DNA from 2 places in the Pseudomonas sp. Z3-6 genome. Region 2 is predicted to be linked to the other one. Evidence: predicted binding sites of a transcription regulator. Region 2 holds the regulator's gene; the other holds the start of a gene.
The links. Region 2 encodes sigma-54, which starts transcription at its own class of promoters, with help from an activator protein. Its sites were predicted from a motif close to ANTGGCATNNANNTTGCTNT; they were not measured.

Region 1 (4,377 bases), 2.8 Mb from region 2:
TTGAGCGGACGGGTGGTGGTGACAATTTCCCGGAACAGGCGCACTTGAGCGGGCACGAACACCGTCCAGGGCGCGGCGCTGTCACAACGGACCTTCACCGTGACGCGACCCAGGGGCCGGGCCGGGCTCTCCAGGGAAGCAGTCAATTCCTTGTCACACATGGGCATGCGCAGGCGCGGGTCGAGCTGGTTGACTTCGATTTCGTAACGACCTTCGGTTTGACTGGTTGCCAGATAGTCTTCTACGGTGAATTCAAGAAAGCCCTGAGTGACGCCGATAAGGAGATCAGGCAAGGTAACCGGAACCGCCGCAAGGGCAGGACCGCCCGAGGTGAACAGGCAGGCAGCCAACAGTGCACCGAGCCAGTGGCGGCAGTGAGTGGTCAGGCGTCGAGAAAATGTCGTTTGTGCGTTCATGCCGGTTCAATAGCAAGCCCCGTGCCGTTTAGTGATGAATGCGCGTCGGACACATTAGCGTTAGGTAGGAGTCAGGGCATGGCGGGAGTAATGGATTCGGTAAACCAGCGCACTCAGCTGGTCGGTCAGAATCGCCTGGAGCTGTTGTTGTTCCGTCTCGACGGCCAACAAATGTATGGGATCAACGTATTCAAGGTCCGCGAGGTGCTGCAATGCCCCAAGCTGACCCTGATGCCCAAGTCCAGCCCCGTCGTGTGCGGTGTGGCCAATATCCGGGGTGCGACCATCCCGATTCTCGACCTGGCGATGGCGACCGGTTCCGGTCGGCTGCTGGACCAGAGCAATCCGTTTGTGATCATCACCGAGTACAACACCAAGACCCAGGGTTTCCTGGTGCGCTCGGTGGAACGCATCGTCAACATGAACTGGGAAGAGATCCATCCGCCGCCCAAGGGCACCGGTCGCGATCACTACCTGACGGCGGTGACACGGGTCGATAACCAGTTGGTGGAAATCATCGACGTGGAGAAAATCCTCGCCGAAGTGGCACCCACGCCGGAAGCGATCTCCGCGGGCGTGGTGGACGCCGAGACCCAGCACAAGGCGATTTCGCTGCGGGTGCTGACCGTCGACGATTCTTCGGTGGCCCGCAAGCAGGTCACTCGTTGCCTGCAAACGGTCGGCGTCGATGTGGTGGCGTTGAACGACGGGCGACAGGCGCTGGATTACCTGCGCAAGCTGGTCGACGAGGGCAAGAAGCCCGAGGAAGAGTTCCTGATGATGATCTCCGACATCGAGATGCCGGAGATGGACGGGTACACCCTGACTTCGGAAATCCGCAGCGACCCGCGTATGCAAAAGCTGCACATCATCTTGCATACTTCGTTGTCCGGTGTTTTCAACCAGGCGATGGTCAAGAAGGTCGGTGCCGACGATTTCCTGGCGAAATTCCGCCCCGATGACCTGGCGTCCCGGGTCGTCGATCGGATCAAGGCAGCAGAATAAAGTAGAGGTCGGGTGCGTTGTGCGCCCGGCAAGTCAACACGATGAAAGAGGCGGTATCTTGTCTACGGGTAATTTGGATTTCGAACAGTTCCGGGTCTTCCTGGAAAAAGCCTGTGGCATCCTGCTTGGTGAAAACAAGCAGTACCTGGTGTCGAGCCGTCTCAATAAATTGATGGAGCAACAGGGCCTCAAGTCATTGGGCGAGCTGGTGCAGCGTATCCAGACCCAACCGCGCAGCGGCTTGCGCGAGATGGTGGTGGACGCGATGACCACCAACGAAACCCTGTGGTTTCGTGACACCTATCCATTCGAGGTGCTGAAGAACAAAGTGCTGCCGGCGGCCATCAAGGCCAGCCCGGGCCAGCGCCTGCGGATCTGGTCGGCGGCCTGTTCGTCGGGCCAGGAACCCTATTCGTTGTCGATGTCGATCGATGAGTTCGAGCGGACCAACTTGGGCCAGCTGAAAGGTGGCGTGCAGATCGTTGCCACCGACCTGTCCGGCACCATGCTCAATAACTGCAAGACCGGCGAGTACGACAGCCTGGCCATCGGCCGTGGCCTGTCGCCGGACCGCCTGCAACGCTACTTCGACCCGAAAGGGCCGGGCAAGTGGGTGGTCAAGGCGCCGATCAAGAGCCGGGTCGAGTTCCGTTCGTTCAACCTGCTGGACAGCTACGCCAGCCTGGGCAAGTTCGACATCGTGTTCTGCCGCAACGTGTTGATCTACTTCTCCGCCGAAGTGAAGAAAGACATCCTGCTGCGTATCCATGGCACGCTCAAGCCGGGTGGCTACCTGTTCCTCGGCGCCTCCGAGGCGTTGAACGGTTTGCCGGATCATTACCAGATGGTCCAGTGCAGCCCGGGGATCATCTACCAGGCGAAGTGATTGGCTTTGTAAAAGAACGGGAGCCCCATGGGTTCCCGTTTTTTTTGCCTGCCGGTTTTCTCTAATCCACCACAGTCCCCTGTGGGAGCGGGCTTGCTCGCGAAAGCGGTGTGTCAGTCAAGATAACAGTCACTGACACACCGCCTTCGCGAGCAGGCTCGCTCCCACAATGGGATGCATGCATGTGGCGAAAGCGGCAGAAAAGCGGCAGCCAGCGGAAGCCGATTGCCGCTTTTCTGGCATTGCCGCTTTGCCGATCCCCGCAAAGCCCCGGTTTACGGGGTTTCTGAAAGTGGCACGACGCTTGCTAAAGCCATCGTACGTACATTCTGGTCACCCAAAGGTTTCCGACATGAGTATCAGCTTCGATAAAGCGCTCGGTATCCACGAACAGGCCCTGAGCTTCCGCGCCCAGCGTGCCGAAGTCCTGGCCAACAACATCGCCAACGCCGATACCCCGAACTACAAGGCGCGTGACCTGGACTTCTCCAAGGTGCTCGCCGAGCAGAACGAGAAGACCAAGAACGGCCACTTCGCCTTGAACATGACCAACAACCGTCATATCGAAGCCGAAGGCGTGGGCAGCGGCGACGAATCGCTGATGTATCGCACGCCGATGCAGCCGTCGATCGACCAGAACACCGTGGACGCTCAACTGGAACAGTCCAACTACGCGGAAAACTCCGTGAACTTCCAGGCCAGCTTCACCCTGCTCAACAGTAAATTCAAAGGGCTGGTATCGGCCCTGCGTGGAGAGTAAGCCATGTCGATCGCGAGCGTTTTCAACATCGCCGGCAGTGCCATGAGTGCCCAGACCACTCGCCTGAACACCGTCGCCAGTAATATCGCCAACGCCGAGACCGTTTCGTCGAGCATCGACCAGACCTACCGCGCCCGCCACCCGGTGTTCGCCACCATGTTCCAGGGCGGCCAGTCCGGCGGCAGCGACTCGCTGTTCCAGGACCAGGACGCGGCGGGGCAGGGCGTGCAAGTGCTTGGCGTGGTCGAAGACCAGAGCAACCTCGAAGCACGTTATGAGCCAAACCATCCGGCCGCGGACGCCAAGGGTTATGTCTACTACCCGAACGTCAACGTCGTCGAAGAAATGGCCGACATGATTTCCGCCAGTCGTTCGTTCCAGACCAACGTCGAAATGATGAACACCGCCAAAACCATGATGCAGAAGGTCCTGACCCTCGGTCAGTGATAAGGGGCGATTCATATGAGCGTCACCAGTACAACAGGCGGTTTGAGCCTCAACGAGATTCTGGCCAACTCCTCGGTCAAGACCAACACCACGACCGATGGCCTGGGCGCGGCGACCAATGCGGCGAGCGGCAACCAGGAATTGGGCAAGGATGCGTTCCTGCAACTGCTCGTTACCCAATTGAAAAACCAGAACCCGCTGGAGCCACAGGACAACGGTGAATTCGTTGCCCAACTGGCGCAATTCAGCAGCCTGGAAGGCATCACCACGCTCAACGACACCGTCAGCGGCATCGCTGGCAATTACAACTCGTCCCAGGCGTTGCAGGCTTCGTCCCTGGTCGGTCGCTCGGTGATCGCGCCCGGTGACAAGGCCGTGGTCGACACCTCCAAGAGCCTCAACGGCACGGTGGTGGTACCGGCGGCAGTGTCTTCCCTCTCGGTCAAGATCATGGACAAGGATGGCAAGACCGTCCGCACTATCGACCTGGGCAGCCAGAAGGCCGGCAACTCCGCCTTCATCTGGGATGGCAAGAACGACGCGGGCGCGACGGTCGAGTCGGGCACGTACACCTTCGCGGCCTCGACCACCATCGATGGCAAGGCCACGTCGTTGATCACCAACCTGCCGGCCACGGTCAGCAGCGTGACGATCAGCCAGACGGGCGGTGAGCTGATGCTCAACCTGGCCGGGCTGGGCAGCATTGCCCTGTCCAAAGTACAAACTATTGGTATGTAGAGCCGACTAACCGGCAAAAGGAGTCAACATGTCTTTCAACATCGGCCTTAGCGGTCTCTATGCAGCCAACAAACAGCTGGACGTGACCGGCAACAACATCGCCAACGTGGCGACCACCGGTTTCA
Region 2 (4,377 bases):
CGGTTGGTTCAGCAGGCGCAGCTTGATCGTGTCACGTAGCTGATACAGGTTCAGGTGCGTGGTGTTGACCTTCAGGTCGGCCAGGTCGGCAATCGGCCCCAGCAGTTGGCTTTCATCCTCGATGGCTTCGGCCAGGGAGCGGTTGGCGTTGCTCAGGGGGTGGCGCCGGCGGGTTTCGGAAAAGCGCTTGAGCAGCGTCTCCTCATCGGCATCCAGGTACAACACATCGCACTGGATATGCCGGCTGCGCACTTCCTCGAGCAGTTCAGGGAAGCGCGACAGGTGGCTCGGCAGGTTGCGCGCATCGATGGACACCGCCACCAGCGACTGCGCCAGTTCCGTGTGGATCAGGGCGCGCTCGGCCAGTTCCGGCAGCAGGCCGGCGGGCAGGTTGTCGATGCAATAGTAGCCGCTGTCCTCAAGCACGTTGAGGGCCGTGCTTTTACCGGAGCCGGAGCGGCCACTGACGATGATCATGCGCATGTTTAATGACCGTTCTGCTCGTCCAGGACCACCTGGTACAAAGCTTCGTTACTCGGTGCGCTGCGCAGTTTTTCGCGCACTTCCTTGCGGTCCAGCATGCTGGCAATCTGGCGCAGCAGCTCGAGGTGCGCATCGGTCGCCGCTTCCGGAACCAGCAATACAAACAGCAGGTCGACCGGGGCGCCGTCGATGGCGTCGAAATCTATGGGGGTATCAAGGTGCAACAATGCGCTGATCGGCGCGGCACACCCCTTGAGACGGCAGTGAGGAATGGCGATGCCGTTGCCAAAACCGGTGGAACCGAGTTTTTCACGGGCAACCAGGGCCTCGAAGACGTCCTGCATCACCAGATCAGGCACCTCGCGGTGGATCAGGTTGGCAATTTGTTCGAGGGCTTTCTTTTTACTGCCGCCCGGCGCGTTCACTTGGGAACGGCCGGGGGTCAGGATGGTTTCTAGTCGGATCATGGATTGGGGGGGTTAACGACCGGTAGCGCCCTGGAGGAGGCTCTGGGTCTTTTCCTTATGCTTTTTGAGTTGGCGATCCAGCTTGTCGGTCAGCAGGTCAATCGCGGCATACATGTCTGTGTGCTCTGCGTTGGCAACCACTTCTCCGCCGGGAATATGCAGCGTGGCTTCGATTTTCTGCAGCAGCTTCTCGACGTTCATCGTGACCTGCACGTTGGTGATCTTGTCGAAATGCCTCTCCAATCGGTCGAGTTTTTCGCCGATGTAGGTGCGCAGGGGTTCGGTCACTTCCAGTTGGTGTCCACTGATGTTGACTTGCATACAGCTTCTCCTTCGTTGCCAGTGCATAAAGCGGCAGGCAGAAATGCCTGCCACTGGAACGCTGTGGCGTGGCCTTGTTACATCAACCGCTTGCGCTCGCTCGAAGGCGCGATCCCGAGGGATTCACGGTACTTGGCGACGGTACGGCGGGCCACCTGAATGCCTTGTGCCTCCAGTAAACCAGCGATCTTGCTGTCACTCAACGGCTTTTTCTGATTTTCCGCAGCCACCAGTTTTTTGATGATCGCGCGGATGGCCGTGGACGAGCATTCGCCGCCTTCGGAGGTGCTGACGTGGCTGGAGAAAAAGTATTTCAATTCATAGATGCCCCGGGGGGTATGCATGAATTTCTGGGTGGTCACCCGGGAAATCGTCGATTCGTGCATGCCCACGGCTTCGGCAATGTCATGCAGGACCAACGGTTTCATCGCTTCATCGCCGTACTCCAGGAAGCCGCGCTGATGCTCGACGATCTGGGTGGCAACTTTCATCAATGTTTCGTTGCGGCTTTGCAGGCTCTTGATGAACCAGCGGGCTTCCTGCAGCTGATTGCGCATGAAGGTGTTGTCGGCGCTGGTGTCGGCACGCTTGACGAAGCCAGCGTACTGGGCGTTGACGCGCAGCTTGGGCACCGATTCCTGGTTGAGCTCCACCAGCCAGCGATCATTGTGCTTGCGCACGATCACGTCGGGCACCACGTACTCAGGCTCGGTGGATTCGATCTGCGAGCCGGGGCGCGGGTTGAGGCTCTGCACCAGCTCGATGACCTGGCGCAGCTCATCTTCCTTGAGCTTCATGCGGCGCATCAGTTGGCTGTAGTCGCGACCGCCCAGCAGGTCGATGAAATCGGTGACCAGTCGCTTGGCTTCGGCCAGCCACGGTGTCTTGGCGGACAACTGGCGCAATTGCAGCAACAGGCACTCGCCCAGGTTGCGAGCGCCGATGCCGGCCGGCTCGAACTGCTGGATGCGATGGAGGACGGCTTCGATCTCGTCCAGCTCGATGTCGAGCTCGGGGTCGAAGGCTTCGAGGATCTCCTCGAGGGTCTCGTCCAGGTAGCCCTGGTTGTTGATGCAATCGATCAGGGTCACGGCGATCAGGCGATCGGTGTCGGACATCGGCGCCAGGTTCAGTTGCCACAACAAGTGGCTTTGCAGGCTCTCGCCGGCAGAGGTGCGGGTGGTGAAGTCCCACTCGTCGTCATCGCTGCTTGGCAGGTTGCTGGCGCTGGTCTGGTAGACGTCTTCCCAGGCCGTGTCCACGGGCAGCTCGTTGGGAATGCGTTCGTTCCATTCGCCTTCCTCGAGGTTGTCCACCGTCGGGGCGGCTTCCTGGTAGGACGGTTCCGGGATCTCGGTATTGGTCTTCTGCTCGACGTTGTCGGCCAGCGGATCGGTGTTATCGAAGTCGTCGCCTTCTTCCTGGCGTTCGAGCATCGGATTGGACTCCAGGGCCTCCTGGATTTCCTGTTGCAGGTCCAGGGTCGACAATTGGAGCAGGCGGATGGCCTGTTGCAGCTGCGGTGTCATCGTCAGCTGCTGGCCCATTCTCAAGACTAGCGATGGTTTCATGGCAGGGGCTTAACACCTTATTCGCCGGCGCACATGCGCCATCCACTACAGGGCGCCGGAGCGCCAAACTTAAGCAAATTATATGCCTGAAACTGAAGTGTTTGCCTAGAGCGTCGCCATAATAAAATTAAACGACGCCCGGGCAATTCGCCAGACACGTGTGCTTACAGGCGGAACTCATGGCCCAGGTACACTTCCTTGACCAGGTCGTTGGCCAGGATCGCAGCGGAGTCACCTTCGGCGATCAACTGGCCGTCATTGACAATGTAGGCGGTTTCGCAGATATCCAGCGTCTCGCGCACGTTGTGGTCGGTGATCAGTACGCCGATGCCCTTGGCCTTGAGGTGATGGATGATCTGCTTGATGTCCCCCACCGAGATCGGGTCCACGCCGGCGAACGGTTCGTCGAGCAGGATGAATTTCGGCGCGGTGGCCAGGGCGCGGGCGATTTCCACGCGACGCCGTTCGCCACCAGACAGGCTCATGCCCAGGTTGTCGCGAATGTGGCTGATGTGGAATTCCTGTAACAGGCTTTCCAGCTCCTGGCGACGGCCGGCCTTGTCGAGTTCCTTGCGGGTCTCGAGGATCGCCATGATGTTGTCGGCCACCGACAGTTTGCGGAAGATCGACGCTTCTTGCGGCAAATAGCCGATACCGGCCTTCGCGCGGCCGTGCATCGGCTGGTGGCTGACATCCAGGTCGTCGATCAGTACGCGACCCTGATCGGCCTGGACCAGGCCGACGATCATATAGAAGCAAGTAGTCTTGCCCGCGCCATTGGGGCCGAGCAGGCCGACGATCTGGCCGCTGTCGATGGACAGGCTGACATCACGCACGACTTGACGGCTCTTGTAGCTCTTGGCCAAGTGCTGAGCTTTCAGAGTTGCCATTACTGGGCCTTCTGCTCGGTTTTCTTTTTAGGCTGGATCACCATGTCGATCCGCGGACGCTGCTCGGTCACCTTGCTGCCGGTGGCGCGACCGGCGCTGGCGAGTTTCTTGTTGGTGTCGTAGACGATTTTCTCGCCTTGGGTGACGTTGTTGTCCTTGTCGACGACCTTGGCGCGGTCGATCAGGACCACGCGATCCTGGGAGGCGTGATATTGGATGGTAACGCCGTAGCCTTGTACCGGCTTGGTGTCGCCCGCGGTTTGCATCTGCTCGAAATAGGCCAGGTTGCCCACCGAGGTCACCACGTCGATATCGCCGGACTGGGTGCGGGTGATGGTCACGGTGTTGCCGGTGACCTTCATCGAGCCTTGGGTGATGATCACGTCGCCTTTATAGGTGGCGACGCCATTCTTGTCGTCGAGTTGCGCGTCGTCGGCCTGGATGCGGATAGGCTGGTCGCGGTCGGTGGGAAGAGCCCAGGCGCTCGCGCTTCCCAGTGCTGCGCCCAGACTGAGCAAAATAGGGAGGGTTTTAGCGAGCTTCATACTGTCCTCTTACGTTCGATAGCAGGTGTATCCTGCTTTCCTTCAAATACGCCTTCATTCCCGTGCCGGTCGATACACCCCCGGCGCCGTCGATTCTAAC

Region 1: flgB (flagellar basal body rod protein FlgB) is a predicted target of sigma-54. The motif match lies at 2,599-2,618, and genes of this name have one in related genera.

What each region holds. Positions count from the first base shown of each region.
Region 1 covers NZ_CP071644.1:1,691,236-1,695,612, forward strand. Annotated here, with positions in the region: gene flgA (flagellar basal body P-ring formation chaperone FlgA) at 1-416, opposite strand, end outside; gene J3P88_RS07695 (chemotaxis protein CheV) at 495-1,421, shown strand; gene cheR (protein-glutamate O-methyltransferase CheR) at 1,480-2,307, shown strand; gene flgB (flagellar basal body rod protein FlgB) at 2,660-3,067, shown strand; gene flgC (flagellar basal body rod protein FlgC) at 3,071-3,514, shown strand; gene flgD (flagellar hook assembly protein FlgD) at 3,530-4,252, shown strand; gene flgE (flagellar hook protein FlgE) at 4,281-4,377, shown strand, end outside.
Region 2 covers NZ_CP071644.1:5,870,962-5,875,338, reverse strand. Annotated here, with positions in the region: gene rapZ (RNase adapter RapZ) at 1-483, opposite strand, end outside; gene ptsN (PTS IIA-like nitrogen regulatory protein PtsN) at 486-950, opposite strand; gene hpf (ribosome hibernation-promoting factor, HPF/YfiA family) at 963-1,271, opposite strand; gene J3P88_RS25565 (RNA polymerase factor sigma-54) at 1,349-2,842, opposite strand; gene lptB (LPS export ABC transporter ATP-binding protein) at 3,007-3,732, opposite strand; gene lptA (lipopolysaccharide transport periplasmic protein LptA) at 3,732-4,277, opposite strand; gene lptC (LPS export ABC transporter periplasmic protein LptC) at 4,264-4,377, opposite strand, start outside.